2 regions of the Blautia sp. MB18-30 genome follow, and region 1 is predicted to be linked to the other one. Evidence: predicted binding sites of a transcription regulator. Region 1 holds the regulator's gene; the other holds the start of a gene.
What was found. The regulator HrcA, encoded in region 1, represses chaperone genes, less so after heat shock. The targets are predictions, from matches to a motif close to TGTTAGCACTCNNNNNNNNNGAGTGCTAACA.
Positions count from the first base shown of each region.

Region 2: a site for HrcA is predicted at 13,115-13,145, ahead of groES (co-chaperone GroES). Genes of this name have one in related genera too.

Region 1 covers NZ_JAMOYY010000012.1:40,532-55,998, forward strand. Annotated here, with positions in the region: gene NCY57_RS07415 (carbohydrate ABC transporter permease) at 1-32, shown strand, start outside; gene NCY57_RS07420 (carbohydrate ABC transporter permease) at 44-898, shown strand; gene NCY57_RS07425 (glycoside hydrolase family 172 protein) at 940-2,049, shown strand; gene NCY57_RS07430 (ABC transporter substrate-binding protein) at 2,065-3,318, shown strand; gene hrcA (heat-inducible transcriptional repressor HrcA) at 3,494-4,537, shown strand; gene grpE (nucleotide exchange factor GrpE) at 4,556-5,191, shown strand; gene dnaK (molecular chaperone DnaK) at 5,245-7,137, shown strand; gene dnaJ (molecular chaperone DnaJ) at 7,159-8,349, shown strand; gene prmA (50S ribosomal protein L11 methyltransferase) at 8,508-9,461, shown strand; gene NCY57_RS07460 (16S rRNA (uracil(1498)-N(3))-methyltransferase) at 9,466-10,209, shown strand; gene NCY57_RS07465 (cysteine desulfurase family protein) at 10,213-11,367, shown strand; gene thiI (tRNA uracil 4-sulfurtransferase ThiI) at 11,392-12,573, shown strand; gene NCY57_RS07475 (HPr family phosphocarrier protein) at 12,739-12,975, opposite strand; gene mtaB (tRNA (N(6)-L-threonylcarbamoyladenosine(37)-C(2))-methylthiotransferase MtaB) at 13,109-14,437, shown strand; gene NCY57_RS07485 (IreB family regulatory phosphoprotein) at 14,623-14,895, shown strand; gene ruvX (Holliday junction resolvase RuvX) at 14,897-15,349, shown strand; gene NCY57_RS07495 (DUF1292 domain-containing protein) at 15,442-15,467, shown strand, end outside.
Region 2 covers NZ_JAMOYY010000018.1:28,183-43,649, forward strand. Annotated here, with positions in the region: gene NCY57_RS09945 (PolC-type DNA polymerase III) at 1-3,940, shown strand, start outside; gene NCY57_RS09950 (fructose-1,6-bisphosphatase) at 4,039-5,997, shown strand; gene NCY57_RS09955 (hypothetical protein) at 6,058-6,816, shown strand; gene NCY57_RS09960 (helix-turn-helix domain-containing protein) at 6,921-7,136, opposite strand; gene NCY57_RS09965 (YifB family Mg chelatase-like AAA ATPase) at 7,357-8,892, shown strand; gene dprA (DNA-processing protein DprA) at 8,918-9,805, shown strand; gene topA (type I DNA topoisomerase) at 9,881-11,953, shown strand; gene codY (GTP-sensing pleiotropic transcriptional regulator CodY) at 12,099-12,884, shown strand; gene groES (co-chaperone GroES) at 13,182-13,466, shown strand; gene groL (chaperonin GroEL) at 13,514-15,133, shown strand; gene NCY57_RS09995 (DUF6106 family protein) at 15,251-15,467, shown strand, end outside.

The sequences.
Region 1 (15,467 bases):
ATATACGTGTTATGAATAAGTTTGACAGTTAGGGGGAATTATCGTGAAGAATACAGGAAAATATAATGTTTATCATGGAGTGGTAGCCGTTGGAAGATGGGTTCTGTTTGCAGTTGTGGCTTTTCTGATCCTGTTCCCGGTTTACTGGATCTTTATTTCTTCGATCACACCGTCAGGAGAACTGTTTAAAACACCGATCGATTATCTTCCGGATCATCCCACACTGGAAAGCTATAAATTTCTGATACAGAATGTAGGACTGCTTTCAAAGATCGGAAATACAGTTCTGATCGTAGGCATTACACTTGTGATCAGTACCGTGCTGTGTGCAATGGCTGCCTATGGCTTCTCAAGATTTAACTCAAAGGGAGTTTCTGTTGCATTTGCGTTTGTTCTGGCTACCATGCTGATCCCTGAGGTTGTCACAGCCCGCCCGCTGTATGAGTTTATGCAGAAGGTAAAGCTGTATGATACATATCCGGGACTTATCCTTCTTTATATCAGTACCGTTATACCGTTTACGGTTCTGATCCTCAGAAACTTTGTCGGTGAGATCCCGATCTCACTGGAGGAGGCAGCTGCTATTGACGGCGCATCTTTTTCACAGAGACTGTTTACGATCGTTCTGCCGCTGATGAAGCCGGCAATCGCTACGGTTTGCATTATCAACTTTATTACCTGTCTGAATAACTTTTTCACACCGTTGTTTTATTCAAATGGTATTCAGGTACTTTCTGTTTCCATCGTACAGCTTCCGTTACGTGACAACATGTATGGAGTTCCGTGGGATCTGGTCAGCGCCATGGGATGGATCATCCTTCTTCCGATCATTATCTTTGTAGCTGTTTTTGAGAAACAGATCATGGATGGTATCATGGCAGGTGGAGTAAAAGCGTAAATATAATATTTTTAATTTCCAAAAGAGAGGAGAAAACAGATATGTATCAGGCATTTACAGGCGGACTGGGAGGGATCGCACTTGCAAAGCATGGAAAAAGCCGTGCGATCAACGCAGAAAATCCTCATGGAGAAAAAGGCAGAGGCGGTATGGCTGCAAGTCATCTGGGACCGTCCAGAAAAGGAAGCCCGTGTCTCAGGGATATTGAGCCGGGAACTGTGGTAACTCTGGCAGAAATGGAAGGACCGGGACAGATCAATCATATCTGGATCACCGTTGATAACAAGACTACAGAGGCAGATTGCTTTGTACTGAGAGATCTTGTAATCCGTATGTACTGGGATGACGAGGAAACTCCTTCCGTGGAAAGTCCTCTGGGTGATTTCTTCTGCTGCGGATTCGGAAGGGAATGTTTTGTAAATTCTGTTCCGGTGGCTGTTGTTCCAAACAGGGGCTTTAACTGCTATTTCCCGATGCCGTTTAAGAAGAAAGCAAAGATCACACTGGAAAACCAGCATGCAAATAAAATCCCGGCTTTCTTTTATCAGGTAGATTACTGTCTCTATGATGAGCTTCCGGACGATATTGCTTATTTCCATGCGCAGTGGAGAAGGGAACGGTTGACAGAAAAAACAAAAGATTATACAATTTTGGATGGAGTAAAAGGAAAAGGCCATTATATAGGAACCTACATGGCACTTACCACACTGGAACGTTACTGGTGGGGCGAGGGAGAAATGAAGTTTTATATTGACGGAGATGAGGAGTATCCGACCATCTGTGGAACAGGAACGGAAGATTACTTTGGTGGTTCCTGGAGCTTTGCCAAACAGGTGGATGGAAAAACCGTGGAACAGAATTATAACACGCCGTATCTGGGATATCCGTATTATTCTGCCCATGACGAGCTGATCCACAATTTTTATCATAATGATGACTGCCCGCCAATGAGAGGCTTTTACAGATGGCATTTACAGGATCCAATCTGCTTTGAAGAGGATCTTCGCGTTACGATTCAGCAGATAGGCGTCGGATACCGTGGCCTGTTTGAACGACAGGATGATGTGGCAAGTGTAGCGTACTGGTATCAGACACTTCCTCATGCACCGTTCCAGCCGTTGATGTCAAAAGAGGATAGATGGCCCAGATAAAAAGGGTGGTAGAGATTGAAAAAACAGGTATTTTGCGGGGTATTTGCCCTGGCTCTGGCAGTGACAGGATGTGGAGTCCAGAAGAAGGAGGCTGCATCTGATATTGTGCCGGAGAACAGACAGGAACTGACGATCCTTCATGTGGATGCAGGCACAGAAGGCTTTGATTCTTTTATCAGCCAGGCGGAAAAAGATCTTGGAATAAAGATCCATATTGAAAAATGTCCGGCCAATGCGGACAATCGCCAGGCCAAAATAGCAACTCTTCTGACATCAGGAGATGATTCTGTTGATCTGATCACAGTAAATGATGAGATGATATCCGAATTTAAACATAAGGGATTTCTTCTTCCGTTGGAAGATACGGTTATGACAGAGGAGACAGCGGCGAATTTTCTGCAGGAATACCTGAAAGAAATATGCATGTCAGACGGACATATTTTTTCGGTACCGTTCAGGATGGATATCATGGCATTCTGGGTGAACCAGGAATTGCTGGATCAGGCTGGTCTGGACAGACTCTCCTGTCTCAGTGATCTTGAGATCCTTCAGAAAAAGCTTCAGAATACGGGAAAATATGCATATGGGGATGCATGGGAGATTTCTTACATATATAATAGTATCAGCGAGTATGTCGATTTTTTCGGAGGAGATTATACAGACTGGACGGATCCGAAAACAAGAGAAGCGGCAGAATATATGAAGCGAATGCTGGATACAGGGATGATATCAGAGGAGAATCTGATCGACCAGCATGACCAGCTGAATGAAAAATTTATAAACGGCCAGTATGGATGTATGTTTATGTATACCGGTGTGTTGAGTACTTTTCAGAATGCAGGCGTGTATGGAAAAGATAAGATCCATATGGCACCATTTCCGGAATTTGACGAGAAGGTGACCAATATCGCAACCTGGCAGTATGTACTGAATAAAAATTCTGATCATAAAGAAGCAGCTCTGAAGTTCCTTCAGTATGTGTCCGGATATGAGGCCAGCAAAAATTACGGACAGCTGACAAAAATGTGTCCGGCAAGACTGGATGTGATCGAGGATAAGAATTTTGATCTGGATGGCATTGAAATGGTCCGGCAATATCTGAAAGATTATAAGCTGAAGGCAAGACCACTGTGTGCCGATTCCATAGAAGCTGTTTCGTCCATGGGAACGGAATTTCAGAAATATGTGCTGGGACAGAAAACAGAAGCGGAATTTTTTGCCGGGGCACAGAACTGCATAGACCAGTATTACAAAAAAGCATCGTACTGATGCTTTTTTTGTTTTGAAAAAATAAGAACTTTTTTTCAAAACATATTGACAAATATTTTACATGGTGATATCTTAAAGACTGTAGATGTTAGCACTCCACTAAAATGAGTGCTAACAGATATAAAAAAAGAATCAACATCCGTCAGGAAGAATAAAAAGGAAAGGAGATGGCTTCATGGAAGAGGTGTTGAATGAGCGCAAGCAAAAAATCTTAAAAGCAATCATCAAGACCTATATGGAGACCGGAGAACCGGTTGGTTCCAGGACCATTTCCAAGTATGCGGATCTCAATGTAAGTTCCGCAACGATCCGAAATGAAATGTCAGACCTGACAGATATGGGCTATATCGTCCAGCCTCATACCTCAGCAGGAAGGATTCCTTCAGATAAAGGCTACAGACTTTACGTCAATGAGCTGATGAAGGAGAAGGAAGCGGAGGTTGCAGAGCTGCGAGATCTGATCATTGAGAAGACAGATAAGATGGATAAGGTGCTTAAGAAGGTTGCGAAGGTTCTTGCTTCCAATACCAACTATGCTACCATGGTTTCCGTTCCGCAGTACAGCGGCAACAAGATCAAGTTCATCCAGCTGTCGAGAATGAGCGAGCTTCAGCTTGTGGCAGTGGTTGTCAGTGACAACAATACAGTCCGGAACCAGATCATCAATCTGGATGAGGAAATGGACGACCAGACGATCCTGAAACTGAATCTTCTTCTTAACACCAATCTCAATGGGATCCCGATTCAGGATATCAACCTTGGGATGATCGCCAGACTGAAGGAACAGGCAGGCAGCCACAGCGGTGTGGTGGCAACGGTTCTGGATGCAGTGGCAGCCACCATTCATGTGGAAGAGGAAGATATGGAGATCTATACTTCAGGTGCAACTAACATCTTCAAGTATCCGGAGCTTGCCGATAAAGAGAAGGCAACGGAGCTGATCTCCGCATTTGAGGAGAAGCATGAACTTGCCGATCTTGTAAAAGAACAGATGTCAGATGGAGAGAATACAGGAATCCAGGTTTACATCGGTGATGAGATGCCGATCCAGACCATGAAGGACTGCAGCATTGTAACTGCCAGATATGAACTGGGAGACGGAATGTACGGAACCATCGGGATCATCGGTCCCAAACGAATGGATTATGAGAATGTAGTGGACAGTCTGAAGGAACTGAAGAATCATCTGGATGACGTTTTGAAAAAGAAGAAAACTTAGAAAGGCGGTAGAAAAAAAGTGTCGGAGGAAACAAAGAAAACATCCGAAGAGCAGGAAGCGGAGAAGGAAATCCCCGTAACTGACGGAGATCAGGAAGAAGAAAACCTGACACCGGAGGGAGAAGATCTGCCGGAGGAAGAAAACAATACTCCAGGCGAAGAAGCTGCCTCAGAGGATAAAAAAGAAGAAAAATCAAAAACTTCCTTTTTCGGAAAGAAGAAAAAAGATAAATCTGAGCAGAAGGTGGAGGAACTTACCGATCGCCTGAAGCGTACCATGGCTGAATTTGATAATTTCCGTAAAAGAACGGAAAAAGAAAAATCCAGCATGTACATCATCGGCGCAAAAGAGATCGTTGAAAAGATCCTGCCGGTTGTGGATAACTTCGAAAGAGGTCTTGCACAGGCACAGGAAGGCGATGCTTTTGCAGATGGAATGAAAATGATCTACAAGCAGCTTACCACAACACTGGATGAGCTTGGTGTGAAGCCGATCGAAGCAGTGGGAAAGGAATTCAACCCGGATTTCCATAATGCAGTGATGCATGTGGAGGATGAAGAGGTTGGAGAGAACATCGTGGTGGAAGAATTTCAGAAGGGCTACACCTACAAGGATTTCGTAGTACGCCACAGTATGGTAAAGGTTGCAAACTAACTGACAACAAACTTTATTTTAACAGATACAGACTAAAACAGGAGGAAAAAATCATGGGAAAGATTATTGGTATTGACTTAGGTACAACAAACAGCTGTGTAGCCGTAATGGAAGGTGGACAGCCGACAGTTATCGCAAATACAGAAGGCGCAAGAACAACACCATCCGTTGTAGCATTCACAAAAACAGGAGAGCGTCTGGTAGGTGAGCCTGCAAAACGTCAGGCAGTTACAAATGCAGACAGAACAATCTCCTCTATCAAAAGAGAGATGGGTACCGATTACCGTGTAACCATCGATGACAAGAAATATTCTCCACAGGAGATTTCCGCAATGATCCTTCAGAAACTGAAAAAGGATGCAGAGGCATATCTTGGTGAGAAAGTAACAGAGGCAGTTATCACAGTTCCGGCTTACTTCAACGATGCTCAGCGTCAGGCTACCAAAGATGCAGGTAAGATCGCAGGTCTTGATGTAAAACGTATTATCAACGAGCCTACAGCAGCAGCTCTTGCATATGGTCTTGACAATGAGAAAGAGCAGAAGATCATGGTATACGACCTTGGCGGCGGTACATTCGATGTATCCGTGATCGAGATCGGTGATGGTGTTATCGAGGTTCTTTCCACAGCTGGTAACAACCGTCTTGGTGGAGATGACTTTGATAAGAAGGTCACAGATTACATGCTTTCCGAGTTCAAGAGAACAGAGGGCGTAGACTTAAGCAACGACAAGATGGCTCTTCAGAGACTGAAAGAGGCAGCTGAGAAGGCTAAGAAAGAGCTTTCTTCCGCAACAACAACAAACATCAACCTTCCGTTCATCACAGCTACAGCTGAGGGACCGAAGCATTTTGATATGAACCTTACAAGAGCTAAATTTGATGAGCTGACACATGACCTTGTAGAGATGACTGCAGAGCCGGTTCGCCGTGCACTGTCTGATGCAGGTATCACAGCTTCTGAGCTTGGCCAGGTACTTCTGGTTGGTGGTTCTTCCCGTATTCCGGCTGTACAGGATAAGGTAAGACAGTTAACTGGCAAAGAGCCAAGCAAGAACCTGAACCCGGATGAGTGTGTTGCACTTGGTGCTTCCGTACAGGGTGGTAAACTTGCAGGTGATGCAGGTGCCGGTGATATCCTTCTTCTGGATGTTACTCCGCTGTCTCTGTCCATCGAGACAATGGGTGGTATCGCAACTCGTCTGATCGAGAGAAATACTACAATTCCTACAAAGAAGAGCCAGATCTTCTCCACAGCAGCAGATAACCAGACAGCTGTAGATATCAACGTTGTACAGGGTGAGCGTCAGTTCGCGAAAGACAACAAATCCCTCGGCCAGTTCCGTCTGGATGGAATCCCGCCAGCACGTCGTGGAGTTCCGCAGATTGAGGTAACATTTGATATTGATGCCAACGGTATCGTTAATGTATCCGCTAAAGACCTTGGAACAGGTAAAGAGCAGCACATCACGATCACAGCTGGTTCCAATATGTCCGATTCCGATATCGACAAAGCTGTCAAAGAAGCAGCTGAGTTCGAGGCTCAGGATAAGAAACGTAAAGAGGCGATCGACACAAGAAACAATGCAGACTCCATGGTATTCCAGGTTGAGAATGCACTGAAAGAAGCTGGCGACAAGCTTGACGCAAACGATAAAGCAAGTGTTGAGGCTGACCTCAATGCACTGAAAGATCTTCTTGCACAGACAGCAAATGCTCAGGAGCTTACTGATTCTCAGGTTGCAGATATCAAGGCTGCACAGGAGAAGATGATGGAGAGCGCTCAGAAACTGTTCTCCAAGATGTATGAGCAGACTCAGGGAGCTCAGGGTCAGGCTGGTCCTGGACCGGATATGGGCAACATGGGCGGAAACGCTGGTGCTCAGGGCGGAAATGAAGCAGGATACGGCGATGATGTTGTAGATGCTGATTACAAGGAAGTCTAAGACAAGTAGGAAATAATTACAATGGCTGATAAAAGAGATTATTATGAAGTCTTAGGTGTGGATAAAAACGCCGACGACGCAACATTAAAAAAAGCATATCGTAAGCTGGCCAAGAAATATCACCCGGATGTAAATCCGGGTGATAAAGAGGCTGAAGCGAAATTCAAAGAGGCGACAGAGGCTTACTCCGTTTTAAGTGATGCCGACAAGAGAAGACAGTATGATCAGTTTGGTCATGCGGCATTTGAAAACGGCGGCGGAGGCGGTGCCGGCGGCTTTGGTGGATTTGACTTCAACGGTGCGGATATGGGAGACATCTTCGGAGATATCTTCGGAGACCTGTTCGGCGGCGGAGGCAGAACCAGACGGGCCAACAATGGACCGATGAAGGGTGCCAACCTTCGTGCACGTGTGAACATTACTTTTGAGGAAGCGGTTTTCGGATGCGAGAAAGAGCTGGAAATCGTTCTCAAAGATGAGTGTACCACATGTCACGGAACCGGAGCGAAACCGGGAACATCACCGATCACCTGTCCGAAATGTAAAGGCCAGGGCCAGATCGTTTACACCCAGCAGTCCATGTTTGGTATGGTACGTAATGTTCAGACCTGTCCGGATTGTAACGGAACCGGTAAGGTGATCAAGGACAAATGCAGTGCCTGCCGTGGAACCGGATATACCTCTTCCAGAAAGAAGATCCAGGTATCTGTACCGGCCGGTATCGACAATGGCCAGTGCATCCGTATCCGTGAAAAAGGTGAGCCGGGAACCAACGGCGGTCCGAGAGGAGATCTGCTGGTTGAGGTAAATGTAGCCCGTCATCCGATCTTCCAGAGACAGGATATGAATATCTTTTCAACAGCTCCGATCACATTTGCACAGGCTGCACTTGGCGGTGAGATGCGTATTAATACCGTTGACGGTGAGGTTTCCTATGAGGTGAAACCGGGAACACAGACGGATACAAGAATCCGCCTGAAGGGCAAAGGTGTTCCGTCATTACGTAACAAGAACGTTCGTGGTGACCACTATGTAACACTGGTAGTCCAGACTCCGACTAACCTTAATGAGGAGGCAAAGAAAGCTTTGGAGGCTTTTGATGCGGCATGCGGAAACCGTCCGTCAGAGGACAGCACATCCGAGACTTCCGAAAAAACCGAAAAGAAGAAAAAAGGTTTCCGTGAGAAAGTTAAGGAAATGTTTGAGGAATAAATAAAGTGAAAACAGGAAAGAGGCACAAAATGCCTCTTTCTTTTTTTTCTGTATTCGTGTATATTAAAAGAAGTGCCCGTTTTCGGGACAATAGAAAACAGGCGACAGACAGGAACGAAAATCCGTAAATGTGTATACAGCATAAGGAGATATAAAAGATGAAATGGAACCGTTTTACACTTAAGACAAAAACAGAGGCAGAGGATATTGTGATCTGTACACTTGCCGAGGTGGGGATTGAAGGTGTGGAGATCCAGGACAAGCAGCCACTGACCGATGAGGATAAGGCACAGATGTTTGTGGATATCATGCCGGAAGGACCAGCAGATGACGGGATCGCATATCTGAACTTCTATCTGGAAGAGGATGCGGATACCGAGGCAATCCTGAAAGATGTGAAGGCTGCACTGGAGGATCTGAGAAGCTTTGTGGATATCGGAGAGGCAACCATCACAGAATCCCAGACAGAGGACAAGGACTGGATCAATAACTGGAAACAGTACTTCCATCAGTTCTATGTAGACGACATTCTGATCGTACCGTCCTGGGAAGAAGTGAAGGCAGAAGATAAGGACAAGATGATCCTCCACATTGATCCGGGAACTGCCTTTGGTACAGGAATGCATGAGACCACACAGCTTGTGATCCGTCAGCTGAAGAAATTTGTGAAGCCGGGAATGGAGATCCTTGATGTGGGAACCGGAAGTGGAATCCTGGGGATCGTTGCACTGAAGCTTGGTGCAGGTCATGTGGTTGGTACAGACCTTGATCCCTGTGCAGTTCCGGCAGTATCTGAGAACAAGGAGGCCAACCAGATCGAGGAGAAATCTTTTGACATGATGATCGGAAATATCATCGATGACAAAGAAGTTCAGAATCAGGTCGGATATGAGAAATATGATATCGTAACTGCAAATATTCTGGCAGATGTTCTGGTACCGCTGACTCCGGTGATCGTTGCACAGATGAAAAAAGGCGCTTACTACATTACATCAGGCATCTTGGATGTAAAGGAGGATGTCGTAGTGAAGGCTGTAAAAGACGCCGGACTGACTCTGGTAGAAGTGACTCATCAGGGCGAGTGGGTATCTGTGACAGCAAGAAAGGACTGATCTCATGCAGCGATTTTTTGTGGAACCTCATCAGATTGACGGGGACAGACATGAGATCCATATCACAGGAAGTGACGTCAACCATATCGTAAACGTACTCCGCATGAAAAAAGACGAGGAGCTCTGGATCAGCGATAAGGAAAAAGAATATCACTGTGTGATCGAAAACGCGGGGGAGGATGAAGTCCTGCTTCATATCCTCTATGTACAGGAGCCGGATTATGAGCTGCAGAACCGTATTTATCTTTTTCAGGGACTGCCGAAGGCTGATAAGATGGAGCTGATCATCCAGAAGGCAGTAGAGCTTGGAGCATATTCCGTAGTTCCGGTTTCAACCAGACGCTGCGTGGTAAAACTGGATAACAAAAAAGCAGAAAAAAAAGTATCCCGCTGGCAGCAGATCGCAGAAAGTGCGGCAAAACAATCCAAGCGTATGCTGGTGCCGGAGGTACATTCCGTGATGACCTTTAAAGAAGCCCTTGTCTATGCAAAAGAACTGGACGTTCTATTGATCCCTTATGAGCTTGCAAAGGGAATGAAAGAGACGAAAGAACTGATCCGGTCGATCGAACCGGGAAAAAGCATCGGTGTCTTTATCGGCCCTGAGGGTGGTTTTGAAGAGCAGGAAGTGGCAGATGCCATGGAAGCCGGTGCGAAACCCATCACCCTGGGACACCGGATCTTACGGACAGAAACCGCGGGACTCGCAGTACTTTCTGTTCTGATGTTTCAACTGGAGGATGAATAGATTATGGAAGCATATTTTGACAATTCCGCGACAACGAGATGCTTCGATGAAGTAAAGGATATTGTCTGCAAAACCATGACAGAAGATTTCGGAAATCCTTCTGCCATGCATAAAAAGGGAATGGAAGCGGAGAATTATGTCCGCAGAAGTGCCCAGACCCTTGCAAAATTACTGAAAGTGAATGAAAAAGAGATTCTTTTTACCTCCGGTGGAACAGAATCGGATAACCTTGCTATCATCGGTGGTGTGGAAGCCAATAAGCGAATGGGAAACCATATCATCACAACTGCAGTAGAGCATGCAGCAGTGGCCCAGCCTTTTGCTTATCTGAAGGAACAGGGCTATGAGGTGACCATCCTTCCTGTTGATCATCAGGGCGTTGTAAAGCTGGATGCATTGGAAGAGGCTCTTCGTCCGGATACCATTCTGGTGTCTGTGATGTACGTGAACAATGAGGTGGGAGCCGTGATGCCGGTAGAAGAGATCGGAAAGCTTGTCCATGAAAAAAGTCCGAAAGCACTTTTTCATGTAGATGCCATCCAGGCATTCGGAAAGTATCGTATCTATCCGAAAAAGCTGGGGATCGATCTTCTTTCTGTGAGCAGCCACAAGATCCATGGACCAAAGGGCGTAGGCTTTCTCTATATTAACGAAAAAGTAAGAGTACAGCCGCAGATCCTTGGCGGCGGACAGCAGAACGGTATGCGTTCCGGAACAGACAATGTGCCGGGGATCGCAGGCCTTGGCGTTGCCGCAGAGATGGTATACACAGATTTTGATAAAAAGATACAGCACCTCTATGCTCTGAAGGAGCGGATGGCAGAGGGACTTTCAAAGCTTGGCGATGTCACTGTCAACGGAATGCCGTTAATGGAGGGAGCGCCACACATCATGAGTGTAACCTTCCACGGAGTACGGAGTGAGGTTCTTCTCCATACACTGGAAGAATTCGGAGTATATATTTCCGCAGGAAGTGCATGCTCCAGTCATAAGAGAAAACCGAGTGCAACACTGACAGCTATGGGCTTGAGCAGAGCCGATGTGGAAAGTACCGTTCGCATCAGCTTCTGTGAGGAAAATACCTTTGAAGAGGTAGATTACTGCCTGGAAGCACTGGGAAAAACAATTCCGATGCTGCGCAGGTATGCACGTCGATAGAGAATACAGAAGAAAGGGATTTTTATGTTAGTACATGCATTTCTGATCAAATATGCGGAAATTGCCCTTAAGGGAAAAAACCGCTATCGTTTTGAAGATGCTCTCGTACATCAGATGGAGATCGCACTCTCCAAGATCGAGGGAGATTTTGAAGTAAAAAAAGAGCAGGGAAGAGTTTATGTATTCTGCCCGGAGAATTATGATTACGATGAGGCTGTAGATGCGCTGCAGCATGTATTCGGTATTGTAGGCATCTGCCCGGTTATGATCTATGAAGAACAGGGCTTTGAGAAGCTTGCCGAAGATGTTGTGGGTTATATGAAGCAGTGGCATCCGGACTTTAACGGAAGCTTCAAGGTCTGGACACGCCGCGCAAAGAAATCCTATCCGATCAGCTCCATGGAAGTCAGCGCTGAGCTTGGCGGACGTATCCTGGATGCGTTCCCGGAGGCAAGTGTAGATGTTCATCATCCGGAGCTGGATCTTTCTGTTGAGATCCGTGACAAGATTTACGTATATTCCCAGACCATTCCGGGCGCAGGCGGAATGCCCATCGGAACAAACGGAAAAGCCATGCTTCTTCTTTCCGGTGGGATCGACAGTCCGGTTGCCGGCTATATGATCGCAAAACGTGGTGTCAAGATCGATGCGGTATATTTCCATGCACCGCCCTACACCAGTGAGCGCGCAAAACAGAAGGTAGTGGATCTTGCCCGCCTGGTAGCCAAATACAGCGGACCGATCCGTCTCCATGTAGTTAACTTTACAGATATACAGCTTTATATTTATGATCAGTGTCCTCATGATGAGCTTACTATTATCATGAGAAGATATATGATGCGTATTGCCGAGCATTTCGCTAAAAAAGACCGTTGTCTCGGACTTATCACAGGTGAGAGCATCGGACAGGTTGCAAGCCAGACCTTACAGAGCCTTGCTTCTACAAATGAGGTCTGCACACTTCCGGTATATCGTCCGGTGATCGGCTTTGATAAAGAGGAGATCGTCCGTATTTCCAGAAAAATCGATACCTTTGAGACTTCTATTCAGCCGTTTGAGGATTGCTGTACCATCTTTGTAGCGAAACATCCTGTAACAAAGCCGAATCTTAAGGTGATCCGCCGTTCTGAGCAGAAGCTTTCTGAGAAGATCGATGAGCTTATGGAAACGGCTCTGAATACCACAGAGATCATTGAAATTCAGTGATCCGTTTTTAGATAAGAAAAAACAAACAGGGAACCTCGCTGCAGAGGTTCCCTGGAATTACCGATATATCAGGAAAAGGGAGTTCATTGAGAACAGAAGGATTCTGAAAGCATGAAAAAAGAGGAACTGTATCCGATACAGTTCCTCTCAAATATACAGTATAGATTAGTCGATTGTATATTTGGAAATAATCTGCATTACGTTATCCAGAGCAGCGCCATCTGCATGGATGTTGAGGTCGATCGGCTTGGAAAGATCCAGGCTGAAGATACCCATGATGGATTTTGCATCGATCACATATCTTCCGGATACTAAATCAAAATCGCAGTCGAATTTGCTGATCTCGTTTACGAATGCTTTCACCTTATCGATGGAATTCAGTGAGATTTTAGCTGTTTTCATTATAATAACCTCCCTTGATAAATTTTTGTTGTTTTACAGCTTTCATCTTACCTGTCAGTACCCAAAAAGTCAAGGTGAAAAGAGATAAAAATTGTTTTAATAATTAGTTAAAGTGTAAAAAAAGTGAGGAAAAATGGGAAATAAAGTTGCATTACACAACCTGGGCTGCAAAGTAAATGCCTATGAGATCGAGGCCATGCAGCAGCTTCTGGAGGAGGCGGGATATGAGATCGTGCCTTTTGAGCCGGGAGCGGATATTTATGTGATCAATACCTGCACAGTAACCAATATTGCAGACAGAAAATCAAGACAGATGCTCCACAAAGCAAAAAAAATGAATCCGGAAGCGATCGTGGTGGCAACGGGCTGTTATGTACAGACCGGTGGCGAGAAACTGGAAAAAGACGAAGCCATTGATCTTGTTCTGGGAAATAACCAGAAGATCAATATTGTGGAGGCACTGGCCGAATATGCGGAAAATAAACCGGGCCATGGTTCCCATGTGATCAAGATCAATCAGACAAAAGAGTATGAGGAACTTTCCATTGATCGTACTGCAGAACATGTAAGGGCATATATCAAGGTTCAGGACGGATGCAATCAGTTCTGTACGTACTGTATCATTCCCTATGCAAGAGGTCGTGTCAGAAGCCGGAATATTGAAAGTGTGCTGAAGGAGGTCCGTGCACTTGCGGAAAAAGGGTATAAGGAAGTGGTCCTTACAGGAATCCATTTAAGCTCCTATGGAGTGGATTTCCCGGAGGAGAAAAAAGAGACACTGCTTTCTCTGATCCGTGCTGTGCATGAGATCGAAGGGATCAGGCGTATCCGTCTGGGATCGCTGGAACCGGGAATCGTTACAAGAGAATTTGCGGAAGGGATCGCGGCGCTGCCGAAGGTATGCCCGCATTTCCATCTTTCCCTGCAGAGTGGCTGTGATGAGACCCTGGAGAGGATGAACCGCAGATACAGAAGCGGGGAATACAGAGAGCGCTGTGAGCTTTTAAGAGAAGTGTATGGAAATCCGGCACTGACAACGGATGTGATCGTAGGCTTTCCGCAGGAATCGGAGGAAGAATTCCGGAAATCCTATGATTTTGTGGACAGCATCCGTTTTTACGAGACTCATATCTTCAAATATTCCAGAAGACAGGGAACAAAGGCGGCTGCCATGGACGGACAGCTGACAGAGGCGGAGAAATCCTTCCGCAGTGAGAAGATGATCGAGCTGCATCATCGTCATGCAGGGGATTATGAGAAATCCATGCTTGGCAAAAACCTGGAGGTACTGATCGAGGAAGAGTATACAAAGGATGGACGGACCTGGTATCTGGGACACAGCCGGGAGTATATAAAAACTGCTGTACCGAAATCGGAAGCTTATGGCGTAAATGATATCGTAATCGTAAAGGCAGAAGGCTTTCTTGAAGAGCACATCATGACCGGTGAAGCCGTGGAGTGAAGAACGGGATCGTATGTTGAAAGGTTGTTTGTTCACTGGTAATATTTTGCGAAGCGTGTTACTGAGAACGGAGTGAACAGTAACGTTGACAGTTTGTATTCGCAATCCTCGTTAAATTTAAGATTGTAATTTATGTAAATTTATATTAAAATAAAAAAGAATATATTTTAAGGACGTGAGAGACAATGGCAGAGAATAATCTGGGAAATACACAGTATTTCAGAACAAAACCGGATCAGGAGCTTCAGGTAAAAGAAGTCCTGGATCTGGTGTACAATGCAATGGATGAGAAGGGCTACAATCCGGTGAATCAGATCGTAGGATATATTATGTCCGGAGACCCGACCTACATCACAAGCCACAAGGGTGCGAGAAGCATGATCATGAAGGTGGAGCGTGATGAGCTGGTAGAGGAGCTTCTCACCGAGTATATCAAGAATAAGTCCTGGGAACGTTAATATGAGAGTACTGGGACTGGACTATGGCTCGAAGACCGTTGGGGTTGCAGTGAGCGATCCCCTTGGTCTGACAGCCCAAGGTGTGGAAACCGTATGGCGCAAGCAGGAAAACAAGCTTCGTCGTACTCTGGCACGTATTGAAGAGATCATTTCGGAGTATCAGGTTACGGAGATCGTTCTGGGATACCCGAAAAACATGAACAATACAGTAGGAGAGCGGGCCGAGAAATCTCTGGAGTTTAAGGAAATGCTGGAGAAACGTACGGGTCTGCCTGTTGTTATGTGGGATGAGAGACTGACTACCATGGCGGCAGACCGTACTCTGGAGGAGACCGGTGTGCATAAGGAAGACCGTAAACAGTATCTGGATCAGGTAGCAGCAGTCTTTATCCTGCAGGGATATCTGGATGCTGCCGCATACAGAAGAGAGCAGCAGGAAGGCGTGGAAGAATGATCGGAAACGCAAATAGATATTTTGAGCGGATCAGGTAGCAAATGCGGATTGTGAATATCCGCTTGACAAGAACGGATAAGGAAGAATTAAATATGGAAAAAATAATATTTCAGTCAGA
Region 2 (15,467 bases), on a different contig from region 1:
GGAAAATGTCCTGAAGCATGCCAAACTCAGCGGGGATCAGGAAAGCGAACCGAAGCAGGAGGATACAGCCAGGGAAGAGACAAAGAAAACCTCTGGAGATAAGAGCGGCGAAAAGACAAACGAGAAGAAATCCGTTGACAAAAAACAGCAGAAGGTTCAGAAGGGGGATTTCCGCGGCAGCTTCGGATTCCGCAGGGACAGCAATCCGGATGTGGTTTACGGCAGAGATTTTGATGGAGAAACGATTCCGCTGGAGAGCATTACCGGTGAGATGGGTGAGGTTATCATCCGATGTCAGGTTATGGATGTGGAAGCTCGTGAGATCCGAAATGAGAAAACGATCCTGATCTTCCCTGTGACCGATTTTACGGACAGTATTGTTGTGAAGATGTTTCTGCGTAACGAGCAGGTTCCGGAAGTGACGGAAAGTGTAAAAAAAGGCGCATTCCTGAAGCTGAAGGGAGTTACCACCATTGACCGTTTTGACAGTGAGCTTACTATTGGAAATATTACAGGTATCAAGAAAATCGCCAATTTTACCAGCACAAGAATGGATACCAGTCCTCAGAAGCGTGTGGAGCTTCACTGTCACACCAAGATGAGCGATATGGATGGTGTCAGCGATGCAAAGGCATTGGTAAAACGTGCCTATGAGTGGGGACATAAGGCTATCGCTATCACGGATCATGGCGTGGTGCAGTCCTTCCCGGAGGCAAATCACTGCTTTGATGCCTGGGGCGGTTGTGTTCCAAAGGAGTCTGATTTTAAGGTGCTCTATGGAATGGAAGCGTATCTGGTAGACGATCTGAAGGGTATGGTCACCAATTCCAAAGGGCAGCGGCTGGATGGAGATTTTGTTGTTTTTGATATTGAGACTACGGGATTCTCAGCACTAACCTGCAGGATCATTGAGATTGGCGCGGTAAAAGTGGAAAAAGGACAGATCACAGATCGTTTTTCCACCTTTGTAAACCCGGAAGTGCCCATTCCGTTCCGTATTGAGCAGCTGACAAGCATCAATGATTCCATGGTCCTGGATGCACCTGTGATAGAGGAAGTACTGCCGAAATTCCTGGAATTCTGTGAGGGCTGCGTAATGGTGGCCCATAATGCGGACTTTGATATGAGCTTTATTATTGAAAACTGTAAACGGCAGGGGATTTCGGATGATTTTACTTATGTGGATACCGTTGGTATGGCTAGATTCCTTCTTCCTGCCCTGAACCGTTTTAAACTGGACACGGTAGCCAAGGCAGTAGGTGTTTCTCTTGATCATCACCACAGAGCTGTGGATGATGCGGCATGTACCGCAGAGATTTTTGTGCGGTTTGTAAAGATGCTGGAAGAAAGAGATATTTTTGATGTGGATGAGATGAACAGGCAGGGTGCGGTTTCACCGGATACCATCCGAAAGCTGCCCACATACCATGCTATTGTTTTTGCAAGAAATGAGACCGGAAGGATCAATCTGTACAAGCTGGTAAGCCAGTCCCATTTAAAGTACTATCACAGAAGACCAAGGGTTCCCAAAAGTGTGCTGGAAAAATACAGGGAAGGCCTTCTGGTGGGAAGTGCCTGCGAGGCAGGAGAGCTTTATCAGGCACTTCTTCGCAATGCACCGGATCAGGAGATCGCCAGACTGGTAAATTTTTATGACTATCTGGAAATCCAGCCTCTTGGGAACAATGCGTTTATGCTTGCGGATGAAAAACATGATATGATCAATTCTGAGGAAGACTTAAAAGAGATAAACCGGAAGATCGTAAAACTTGGAGAACAGTTCAAAAAACCGGTGGTTGCCACCTGTGATGTGCATTTTATGGATCCTCAGGACGAGGTTTACCGACGGATCATCATGGCAGGAAACGGATTTTCTGATGCAGATAACCAGGCCCCGCTTTATCTTCGTACAACGGAGGAAATGCTGGAGGAATTTTCCTATCTGGGAAGTGAAAAGGCGGAAGAGGTGGTGATCACCAATACCAATAAGATCGCGGATATGATCGAGAAGATATCACCGATCCATCCGGATAAATTTCCACCGGTCATTGAGAACTCCGAGCAGGATCTTAAGAATATCTGTTTCACGAAGGCCCACGAAATGTACGGAGATCCGTTGCCGAAGATCGTGGAGGACCGCCTGGACAGGGAGCTGAATTCTATTATCTCCAATGGTTATGCGGTAATGTATATCATTGCACAGAAGCTTGTGTGGAAGTCCAATGAGGACGGCTATCTGGTTGGATCCCGTGGTTCTGTAGGTTCTTCTCTGGCAGCGACCATGTCCGGTATCACGGAGGTAAACCCTCTGCCGCCTCATTATCTCTGTCCGAATCCGGACTGTAAATACAGTGATTTTGATTCCCCTGAGGTGAAAAAATACGCGGGTATGGCAGGATGTGATATGCCGGATAAGATCTGTCCGAAATGCGGTGCCAGGATGAACAAGGAAGGCTTTGATATTCCTTTTGAGACATTCCTTGGTTTTAAAGGTGATAAGGAGCCGGATATCGACCTGAACTTTTCCGGTGAATATCAGGCCAATGCCCACCGGTATACGGAGGTTATCTTCGGAAAAGGGCAGACCTTTAAGGCGGGAACCATTGGTACCCTTGCGGAAAAAACCGCATTTGGTTATGTGAAGAACTATTATGAGGAACGGGGGCAGCACAAGCGTTACTGTGAGATCAACCGTATCGTGAAGGGCTGTACCGGTGTCCGCCGTACCACTGGCCAGCATCCGGGAGGTATCATCGTACTGCCTATGGGTGAGGAGATTGAGAAATTTACACCTGTGCAGCACCCGGCCAATGATGTGAACAGTGATATCATCACCACACATTTTGATTACCATTCCATTGACGGAAATCTTCTGAAGCTTGATATACTTGGACACGATGATCCGACCATGATCCGTATGCTGGAGGATCTGACCGGCATCAGTGCAAGAACAGTTCCGCTGGACCAGAGAGATGTCATGTCCCTGTTTGCGGGAACGCAGGCTCTGGGGATCAGTCCGGAGGATATCGGCGGCTGCAGGCTGGGATGCCTCGGGATCCCGGAGTTTGGTACAGACTTTGCCATGCAGATGTTGATCGATACCAAGCCGAAATATTTTTCCGACCTGGTACGTATTGCTGGACTTTCCCACGGCACGGATGTATGGCTTGGAAATGCCCAGGTATTGATCCAGAATGGTACAGCTACCATTTCCACAGCAATCTGTACGCGAGATGATATTATGATCTATCTCATCGGAAAAGGAGTGGAAAGTGGTCTGGCGTTTACCATCATGGAGAGTGTCCGTAAGGGAAAGGGTCTTCGTGAGGAATGGATCCAGACTATGAAAGAGCATGATGTTCCGGACTGGTATATCTGGTCCTGTAAGCTGATCAAGTACATGTTCCCGAAAGCCCATGCGGCAGCCTATGTTATGATGGCGTATCGTATCGCCTGGTATAAAGTGTTTCATCCACTGGCTTATTATGCAGCATTTTTCAGTATCCGTGCCACTTCCTTTTCCTATGAACTGATGTGCATGGGAAAAGAACGTCTGGAATATTATATGGCGGAGATCCGGAAAAAAGGTGATGAGGCATCCAAGAAGGAACAGGATACACTGAAGGATATGAGGATCGTACAGGAAATGTACGCCAGAGGTTTTGATTTTGTGCCGATCGATCTTTATAAGGCAAAGGCACACCGGTTCCAGATCATCGGAGATAAACTGATGCCTGCTCTGGATACCATAGAGGGTCTTGGAGATAAGGCAGCAGAGGCAGTTGTGGATGCTGCCGCAAAAGGCAGATTCCTTTCCAAGGATGATTTCCGTGATCGTACCAAGGTCAGCAAGACCGTTATCGATCTGATGGATGATATGGATCTTTTCGGAGATATCCCGCAGTCCAATCAGATGTCACTGTTTGATTTTACGGGTTGATATATGATACCGGAAGGGCTTACAATAAATAAAAAATACTGCCGTTTATCCTGAAGGCTGATCTGGCAGTGAGAACTCCCAGGAGGATACCAGATACTATGAAAAAAGAAGAATTAAGATACCTGCAGCGACTTGCGGAGCTGTATCCTACTATAGCAAAGGCTTCAACAGAGATCATCAATCTGCAGTCTATATTAAACCTTCCGAAAGGTACCGAGCATTTCATGTCGGACATTCATGGAGAATACGATGCGTTTTCCCATGTTCTTCGGAATGGATCAGGGGCTGTACGAAAAAAGATCGATGATGTATTCGGACATACCTTAAGCAACAGCGACAAACGTTCTCTTGCCACACTGATCTATTATCCGAAGGAAAAGATGGAGGTTGTAAAAAAACAGGAAGAAGACATGGAGAACTGGTATAAGATCACACTTTATCGTCTGATCGAAGTATGCAAGACAACGGCATCCAAATATACCCGTTCCAAGGTCCGTAAGGCACTTCCTGCAGACTATGCATATGTGATCGAGGAGCTGATCACAGAGAAAGCGGAAGTTCTGGACAAAGAAGCATATTACGATGCCATCGTCAATACGATCATTGAGATCGGCCGGGCAGAGAATTTTATCATTGCCTTGGCAGAACTGATCCAGCGTCTTGTTGTGGATCATCTTCATGTGCTGGGAGATATTTATGACAGAGGTCCGGGCCCGCATTTCATCATGGATCGTTTGATGAAATATCATTCGCTGGATATCCAGTGGGGAAATCATGATGTGGTCTGGATGGGAGCTGCTACAGGACAGAAAGCCTGCATTGCAACGGTGATCCGGAACAGCATCCGTTACCGAAATATGGATATTCTTGAGGATGGATATGGGATCAATCTCATGCCTCTGGCAACCTTTGCAATGGAGGCTTATAAGGATGATCCATGTACTGCTTTTGAGATGAAGGGAGATGCCAATAACTATAGTATTCTGGAAGAAGAGCTTGGACGGAAAATGCACAAGGCTATTGCCATTATCCAGTTTAAGCTGGAGGGTCAGCTGATCCGCCGGCACAAAGAATTCCATATGGAAAAGCGTTGTTTGCTTCATAGGATCGATCCGAAAAAGGGAATGATCACACTTCCGGACGGAAAAGAATATCCGCTGACCGATACATATTTTCCTACTATTGACTGGAAAAAGCCATATGAACTTACTACAGAGGAAAAGGATGTAATGGAACGCTTGGATTCCGCGTTCCGAAACTGCGAGAAACTGCAGAATCATGTCCGGCTTCTTCTGGACAAGGGAGGCCTTTATAAAACTTATAATGGAAATCTTCTGTTCCATGGAAGTATTCCGCTTAATGAGGATGGAAGTCTGAAAGAAGTCCAGATTTATGGAAAAACCTACAAAGGAAAAGAATTGTACGATGTTCTTGAGACTTATGTGCGCCGGGCGTTTTTCTCTGTAAATGAGGATGAAAAGCGTAAAGGCAGGGATATTATGTGGTATATCTGGGCAGCTCCGAATTCACCACTGTTCGGAAAAGACAAGATGACCACCTTTGAACGTTATTTTATTAAAGATAAGGAAACACATAAAGAAACTAAAAATGCCTACTATCATCTTCTGGAAAATGAGAATGTTGTAGATGATCTGCTCCGTGAATTTGAACTGGATCCGGAAAAAGGTCACATCATCAACGGGCATGTGCCGGTTCACCAGAGTGAGGGAGAGAGTCCTGTAAAATGCAATGGCAAAGTTCTTGTGATCGACGGCGGTTTTTCCAGACCATATCAGAAGGTTACGGGGATTGCCGGTTATACACTGGTTTATAACTCCTACGGGCTGATCCTGTCTGCTCATGAGCCTTTTACTTCTGCGGAAGAAGCGGTAGCCCAGGAGCAGGATATTGTTTCCAACAGGGTAGCAGTTCACTACAATAACAAACGTACTCTGGTCGGTGATACCGATACCGGAACTGCTCTGAAGGAAAGGATCAGTGAGCTGATCCAGCTTCTGGAAGCTTACAGAAAAGGTATCATCAAAGAGAAAAAATAAGCAGAATTGAGAAATACAAGAAGCGTTTCCTGTATGCTATAGTAAACAGAGGTGATGCAGATGAGAAAAAACAAAAAAAGAAAAAAACGGCTGAGAGCGGTTCTGGTCCTGTTGATCATCCTGTTTATTCTGGCAGGACTTGGAGGGATGCTGTATGTTTCCCACAGGGATAAGGTGGAAAAAGAACAACGAAGAGAGGCCGCATTGGCTGCATTGGACAGTATTCCGGAGGTGACAGCAACTCCGGCAGCAACAGCAACACCGGTTCCGACAGCGACACCGACACCGTCATTGACACCGGTCCCGACAATCCTTCCGGCATTTGAACCGGAAAATTATCAAGGGATCTGGTACAGCGAAGACGGGCTGACAACGATCGATATTTATGATATCAGCCTGAAATCTGTTTCCTTTACCTATAAGAGAGTGAATGGAAAAGATCCTTCCATGACCGCAGAAGCAGATGTGACTGCAGAGGTAGCAGGAAATGCCACACAGTTCCGTTTTAAGGATTCCGAAGGGAATAAGGCAAAAGGAGAGTTTGTTTTCGATAAAAGTGGTGAGCTTTATGTGAAGGTAAAAACATATGAACGGGGAGATGGATCTCTGACCTATCCGAAAACAGAGTCTATTATGACCCGGCAGGAGCCATCCCTGGAAGTATCCGAAAATTCCGAAGAAGATGCTTCCTATAATGAAAGCAACGAAAATTCCTATGAACAGGAATCCTACAGCGAAAGCAGTGAAGATTCTTCTGATGAGAATACAGAAGAATATGAGATTCCCTACGGAGAAGAAGAAACCTATTATACGGAATGATCAAAAAAATAAAACACGGTAAAATAAAGAATCCCCGGATTTTGGCAATCAGGGAATCCCGATACAGGAATTCCCGAAACTGTTCCACATTTCCGGGGATCTCTTTATTTGATCATTTTTTTGCGGTCTGTGCGGCCGACGAGATAATCGATGCTGGTGTCGTAATAATTTGCCAGCCGGATAAGCATTTCGATAGGAATATTACGGGATCCCGTTTCATAATGGGAATAAGAACGCTGACTGATATGAAGAATCTCACTTAATTCTCTCTGGGACAGATCCGCGTCTGTACGTAAATCCTGAATACGCTGAAATTTCATTGTGCTCACCTCTTCTTTCTATTGAAAGTATAAAACAGAACGAAATGCACCCTTGCAAAAGAGAGCAAAATGGACTATACTAAATTTATTATCTTCTAAAATTCAGAAAATGTCTATCTGAAAATTCCCTTGTTTTTAACCAATGCGGATTTCGAATATCCGCCTGACCTGAAAAGACGAAAAGATGGAAGATCGGGATCCGTTTTTTTCGCAGAAAGGAATGTATTTGTTTGCGAGTGTTTTATCAGCAGCGATCTACGGAATGGAAGTACGTGAGATCCAGGTTGAGGCAGATGTCAGTGATGGTCTGCCTTCTTTTGCTATGGTAGGATTTCCCTCTGCCCAGGTGAGAGAGGCCCAGGAAAGAGTCCGGACTGCATTTAAGAACAACCGGCTTTGTCTGCCACCAAAAAAAGTAACTGTAAATTTTGCACCTGCCGATATGAAAAAGGAAGGAGCCGGTTTTGATCTGCCTGTGGCGGCTGCAGTACTTGCGGCTGCCGGAATTCTGGAACCGGATCTTCTGGAAGGAGTTATGATCGTAGGAGAGATCAGTCTGAATGGAGAGATCCATGGGGTTGCCGGAGTTTTGCCTCGGGTGATCCGCGCAAGAGAGCTGGGCTTACGCTTTTGCGTTATTCCGGAGGAAAACATCCGGGAGGGGAATCTGGTGAAGGATATGCCGGTGTTTGGAGTAAAAAGTCTGAATGACATGATCCGGTGTCTGAGAGACCCAAACACTTATACAACTGCGTATCAGGAAAAAGAAAAAACAGAAAACAAACCGGAAATACCAAAGGTTGATTTTGCGGATATCTGCGGGCAGGAAGGAGCCAGGCGGGCGGCAGAGATCGCAGTGAGCGGTTTTCATAATATTCTTTTTATCGGACCGCCAGGATCCGGAAAGACCATGCTGGCAAGACGTCTGCCGACCATTATGCCGGAGATGACATTTGAGGAAAGCCTGGAGATCACCAAGGTATACAGTGTGGCAGGACTTCTCACGGAAAAAGATCCGCTGATCCGGCAGAGGCCTTTTCGAAGTCCGCATCATACCAGTTCCCCTCAGGCTTTGGCAGGTGGCGGCAGGATACCGGGGCCGGGGGAGATCACTCTTGCACACAGAGGTGTTCTTTTTCTGGATGAGATGCCGGAATTTTCCAGAAAAAGCCTGGAGATCCTGCGTCAGCCGCTGGAAGATAAGGAGATCCATCTGTCCAGAGCTGCCGGAACTTATATTTTTCCGGCTAGTTTTATGCTGGCGGCAGCGATGAATCCTTGTCCTTGCGGATTTTACCCGGATATGAACAGATGTCGTTGTACGTCAGGGGAGATCACGCATTATCTTGGAAAGATCAGCCAGCCTCTCCTGGAGCGTATTGATATCTGCACAGAAGTTCCGGCAGTGAGTTTTTCAAAAATGAAAAAGAAAATTGCAGGGGAATCCTCTGCTCAAATAAGAAAGAGGGTGGAAGCAGTACAGGAGATCCAGAGAGAACGTTACAAAAAGGAAAAATTTTGCTTCAATGGGGAGCTTGACGGAAGAAAACTGGAAAAATACTGTGTAATGACGGGAGGGGCAGACAAACTTCTGGAGCAGGCATATGAGCAGTTTCAATTCAGTACCAGAGCATATCATAAGATCCTGAAAACGGCCAGGACCATCGCGGATATGGAATCTTCCGAAAAGATAAAGGAAGAACATATCTGCGAGGCGTTGGCTTACCGGGCATATGATAAGAAATACTGGTCATAAAACAGAAAAAAGGAAGGTATTTTATATGGAAGAAATACAGCAAACAAGGATCCGGTGTGCCCGGAAGGACAGTAGTGTTTATCCGGCAAGACTTAAGGAACTTCCCGGTATGCCAAAACAATTATATTACATTGGAAGCTTTCCGGATGATGCCAAACCTACAGCGGCGATCGTGGGAGCAAGGCTGTGCAGTCCTTACGGACGGATACAGGCCTTTAATTACGGAAAATTCTTAAGCGAACATGGGGTACAGGTGATCAGCGGTATGGCGGCCGGCATTGATGCTGAGGGCCACAAGGGTGCTCTGGAAGGTGGTACCCCGACCTTTGCCGTGCTGGGAAATGGTGTGGACATCTGTTATCCTTCATCCAGCAGAGGTATTTACCGGAGGATCCCCGAAAAAAACGGAGGGATCATCAGCGAATATGAACCAGGTACCAAAGGCAGGGCATATTATTTTCCGGCAAGGAACCGGATCATCAGTGGACTGGCAGATCTGGTGCTTGTGGTGGAAGCAAAAGAAAAGAGCGGATCACTGATCACAGCTGCCTGTGCACTGGAACAGGGGAAGATGGTATACGCCATTCCGGGAGCGGTAAATGATGCGCTGAGCAGAGGCTGTCACAAGCTGATCTACGACGGAGCAGGAATTGCATACTCTCCGGAAATACTTCTGGATGAGTGGGGATTATCTGTGAAAAAAAAGACAAATTTGTCTGAAAAAAGCAAGTTAGGACTTGCAACGGATTTGGATTTGGTGTATAGTTGTCTCGATTTACGACCAAAAAATCTGGATCATATTATCAGAAAAACCGGTTTTTCACCGGGAAAAACAGCCGGGATCCTGGGACAGCTTATTTTGATGGGGCTTGTGAAGGAAACCGGGAGACAGTATTATATCAGACTTGAATAAATGCTTTTTTGCCCGGAGATTTAGCAGGATTTTTTAAGCCGGACAGGAAGGCAGAATGAGATTAGGAGAGGTAAAATGGCCAAAAATCTGGTGATAGTAGAGTCACCTGCTAAAATGAAGACAGTAAAGAAATTTCTGGGGGCAAATTATACAGTAGAAGCGTCCAACGGTCATGTGAGGGATTTTCCCAAGAGCCAGTTTGGTATTGACGTGGACAATGATTTTGAACCGAAGTATATTACAATACGGGGAAAGGGTGAGCTTCTTGCAAAACTTCGTAAAGAAGCAAAAAAAGCAGATAAGATCTATCTTGCAACTGACCCTGACCGTGAGGGAGAAGCAATTTCCTGGCATCTGATGCAGGCTTTGAAGACAGATACTGCAAAGATGCATAGGATCACATTTAATGAAGTAACAAAAACAGCAGTTAAGGCGTCCATCAAGCAGGCCAGGGAACTGGACATGAATCTGGTAGATGCACAGCAGGCCAGGCGTATGCTGGATCGTATGGTAGGTTATACCATCAGTCCGCTGCTCTGGGCCAAGGTAAAAAGAGGCTTAAGTGCAGGCCGTGTACAGTCTGTGGCACTGCGTATCATCTGTGACAGAGAAGATGAGATCAATGCATTCATTCCTGAAGAATACTGGAGCCTGGAGGGTGAATTTCAGGTAAAGGGTGAGAAGAAACCGTTGACAGCCAAGTTCTATGGAACAGATAAAAAACTTCCGATCAGAAACCGTCAGGAAATGGATGAGATTCTGAAAAGTCTGGAAGACTGTAAATATGAGATCACAGAAGTAAAAAAAGGTGAGAGGATCAAAAACGCTCCCCTTCCGTTTACCACAAGTACTCTGCAGCAGGAAGCTGCCAAGACACTGAATTTTTCTACGCAGAAGACTATGCGCCTGGCACAGCAGTTATATGAAGGTGTGGATGTAAAAGGCAGTGGTACGGTAGGTCTGATCTCCTATCTGCGTACAGATTCTACTCGAATTTCAGAGGAAGCAGATGCAGCAGCAAGAACTTATATTTCTGAGCAGTATGGTTTGGATTATGTTTCTCAGACAGAGAAGGCAATCAAAAACGGACAGAAGATACAGGATGCTCATGAGGCGATCCGTCCTACAGATATTGCGAGGACACCAGTTCTGGTGAAGGAATCCCTGACCAGGGATCAGTTCCGTTTATATCAGCTGATCTGGAGACGTTTTGCGGCGAGCAGAATGGCACCGGCACGTTATGAGACCACGTCTGTCAAGATCGGAGCAGGTGAGTATGTGTTCACGGTTGCAGCATCCAAGGTTGCCTTTGATGGCTTTATGTCTGTGTACACAGAAGAAGGCGATGACAAAAAGGGCAATGTTTTAAGTCAAAGTCTGGAAAAGGGTATGGAGCTGAAGCTGAAAGAACTGAAGCCGGAGCAGCATTTTACACAGCCGCCGGCACATTACACAGAGGCTTCACTTGTAAAGACTATGGAAGAGCTTGGAATCGGACGTCCGAGTACGTATGCGCCGACCATCACAACGATCATCAGCAGACGCTATGTATCCAAGGAACAGAAAAATCTTTACGTCACAGAGCTTGGAGAGGTTGTTAATAATATTATGAAACAGGCTTTTCCAAGTATTGTGGATGTAAACTTTACAGCAACTATGGAGGGACTTTTGGACTGCGTGGAAGCAGGTACCGTACAGTGGAAAACGGTTGTACGTAACTTCTATCCGGATCTGAAGCATGATGTGGATGAGGCTGAGAAAGAGCTTGAGAAAGTTGATATACAGGATGAGGTTACGGATGTGATCTGTGACAACTGTGGCCGCAACATGGTGATCAAGTACGGTCCTCATGGAAGATTTCTTGCATGCCCCGGATTTCCGGACTGTCGTAATACAAAACCATATTATGAGAAGATCGGTGTTGCATGTCCGAAGTGCGGCGGCGAAATTGTCATGAAAAAAACGAAAAAAGGCAGAAAATATTACGGATGTGAGAATAATCCGGAATGTGATTTTATGTCCTGGCAGAAACCTTCTGCAAAGAAATGTCCGAAATGTGGTAATTATATGCTCGAAAAGGGAAATAAGCTGGTTTGCAGCCAGGAAACCTGCGGATATGTGGAACAAAAACCAAAAGATGAAGATTGATTGAATAAATGCTTTTCCACCAATTTTCAGAAAATCCCGTTAAAAATAAAAAAATATAAAAAAGTCTTGTAAATTTCCAGAATAACGTGTAATATTAGACTAGAAAAACGATTTCTTTCAAAGTACGAAAGTGAAAGGAGGAAAAATGAGCGTTCAGTTGCTAGATAAAACTAGAAAAATCAATAAGCTTCTGCATAACAGCAGCTCAAGCAAGGTAGTGTTTAACGACATTTGCCAGGTGCTCATGGAAACCTTAAGTTCCAATATCCTGGTACTCAGTAAGAAAGGTAAGGTTCTGGGAGTCAGTATCTGCCCGGGTGTGGATGAGATCACAGAGCTGATCGATGACAAAATCGGCGGACATATCGACCCGTTATTGAATGAGAGATTTCTTGGTGTTCTTTCCACAAAGGAGAATGTCAATCTCCAGACACTTGGCTTTGAGCATGTACCCGGAAATTATCAGGGAATCGTGAATCCGATCGATATTGCAGGTGAGAGACTGGGAACGTTATTCATGTACCGCAATGATCATCCCTATGATATTGAGGATATTATTGTCAGCGAGTATGGTACAACAGTTGTAGGCTTGGAAATGATGCGTGCGGTTCATGACGAGAACGCAGAAGAAGACAGAAAACAGCAGATCGTTAAATCGGCATTCAGTACACTGTCCTTCTCAGAACTTGAGGCGATCATCCATATTTTTGATGAGCTGGATGGGGATGAGGGTATCCTGGTTGCCAGCAAGATCGCTGACCGTGTAGGTATCACCAGATCCGTGATCGTAAATGCACTGCGTAAATTCGAGAGTGCAGGTGTGATCGAATCCCGTTCATCCGGTATGAAGGGAACTTACATTAAAGTTCTTAATGAAGTGATCTTTGATGAGCTTGAGGAGATAAAAGCACAGAGAAGCAAGAAGGCATAATGTGATCAGCACTGTCAGATGCTTGATATAAGATAAAGAACGTGACAAAAGAGACTTCCCGCTAGCGTGGGAGTCTCTTTTTTGTCTGTTTCATAAAATCAAAATAAATAATGAAATTAAGAAAACAAGAGAAAACAAGAGTATAAAAGAGATAAAATCAGAATAATATAGAAAAACCATATCTTAAAAGGGTTGCGAAAATATGTGAAATTCACTAATATAGCCATAGTGATTAGCACTCGTATAAAGTGAGTGCTAGCAGACGAAGATGGAACTTATAAAGGAGGAACATAGATCATGAAGTTAGTACCTTTAGGCGACAGAGTAGTATTAAAACAGGTTGAAGCAGAAGAGACAACAGCATCCGGAATCGTACTTCCGGGACAGGCACAGGAGAAACCACAGCAGGCAGAAGTTATCGCAGTTGGTCCTGGCGGAGTTGTAAATGGCAAAGAAGTAAAGATGGAAGTAGAAGTCGGAAACACTGTTATTTACTCCAAATATGCAGGAACAGAAGTTAAGATGGATGGTACGGATTACATCATTGTAAAACAGGAAGATATCCTGGCAGTTATTAAATAATATAAACATCTTATCGTATATCAATATAAATAGGAGGTCATTTTATCATGGCAAAAGAGATCAAATACGGCGCAGAAGCAAGAGCAGCACTTGAAGCTGGTGTAAATAAACTTGCAGATACAGTAAGAGTAACACTTGGACCGAAAGGAAGAAATGTAGTACTTGACAAATCTTTCGGTGCTCCGCTTATCACAAACGATGGTGTTTCCATTGCAAAAGAGATCGAGCTTGAGGACGGATTCGAGAATATGGGTGCTCAGATCATCAAAGAGGTTGCATCCAAGACAAACGATGTAGCTGGTGATGGTACTACAACAGCGACTGTACTTGCACAGGCAATGGTACATGAGGGAATGAAGAACCTGGCAGCAGGTGCCAACCCGATCATCCTCAGAAAAGGTATGAAAAAAGCAACAGATGTTGCAGTAGAAGCGATCAAGAACATGAGCCAGGCAATCAACGGCAAAGAGCAGATCGCTAACGTAGCAGCAATCTCTGCAAGTGATGAGCAGGTTGGACAGCTTGTTGCTGATGCTATGGAGAAAGTTTCCAAAGACGGTGTTATCACTGTTGAGGAGTCCAAGACCATGCATACAGAGCTTGACCTTGTAGAAGGTATGCAGTTTGACCGTGGATATATTTCCGCATACATGTCCACAGATATGGAGAAAATGGAGGCAACTCTTGATGATCCGTACATCCTGATCACAGACAAGAAGATCAGCAATATCCAGGAGATCCTTCCACTTCTTGAGCAGGTTGTTCAGGCTGGTGCAAAGCTTCTCATCATTGCAGAGGATGTTGAGGGTGAGGCCCTTACAACTCTGATCGTCAACAAACTGAGAGGAACCTTCCAGGTAGTAGCTGTAAAAGCTCCTGGCTATGGTGACAGAAGAAAAGAGATGCTTCAGGATATCGCGATCCTGACAGGCGGACAGGTGATCTCCGATGAGCTTGGTCTTGACCTGAAAGAAGCTAAGATGGAGCAGCTTGGACGTGCAAAATCTGTTAAAGTTGCAAAAGAGAACACAGTTATCGTTGATGGTCTCGGTGACAAAGATGCCATTGCAAAACGTGTTGCACAGATCCGTGCGCAGATCGAGGAGACAAAATCCGAGTTCGATAAAGAGAAACTTCAGGAGAGACTTGCAAAACTGGCTGGCGGCGTAGCTGTTATCCGTGTAGGTGCTGCTACTGAGACAGAGATGAAAGAAGCAAAACTTCGTCTTGAGGATGCTCTTGCAGCAACAAGAGCAGCTGTTGAGGAAGGTATCATCGCAGGTGGCGGATCTGCTTACATCCATGCTTCCAAAGAGGTTGCAAAACTTGCAACAACACTTGAAGGAGATGAGAAGACAGGTGCTTATGTGATCCTGAAAGCTCTTGAGGCTCCGCTGTTCCACATCGCTGCAAACGCAGGACTGGAAGGCGCTGTTATTATCAACAAAGTAAGAGAGTCTGAGATCGGTACAGGCTTCGATGCTCTCAATGAGAAATACGTAAACATGGTTGAGAACGGAATCCTTGATCCGGCTAAGGTTACAAGAAGTGCTCTTCAGAATGCTACAAGTGTTGCATCTACACTCCTTACAACAGAGGCTGTAGTTTCCACAATCAAAGAAGATACTCCGGCTCCGGCTGCAAACCCGGGAATGGGAATGATGTAATTATCAGCTGAGCAGGTGAAATAATTAATTCACAAAATGAGAGGGCCTGCGCCATAGACGCGGCTCTCTTTTTGTGTTATAATCAAAAAGTCAGTAAATTACGAAAGGAAGAAACAAATGAGTGACTTATATTCAGAGCTTCTGGTAAAAAAGAAGCAGACAGCGAAAGATCTGGTTGTGAAATACGGTCTGATAGCGCTGACGGTGATCATGGTCCTGGGAGGCCTTGTGCTGAATGTACTTTTGCTGGTACCGGCTATTGCACTTGGTATTGCATGTTATTTTGTAATACCGAAGACAGATCTGGAGTACGAGTATCTGTTTGTTAACGGAG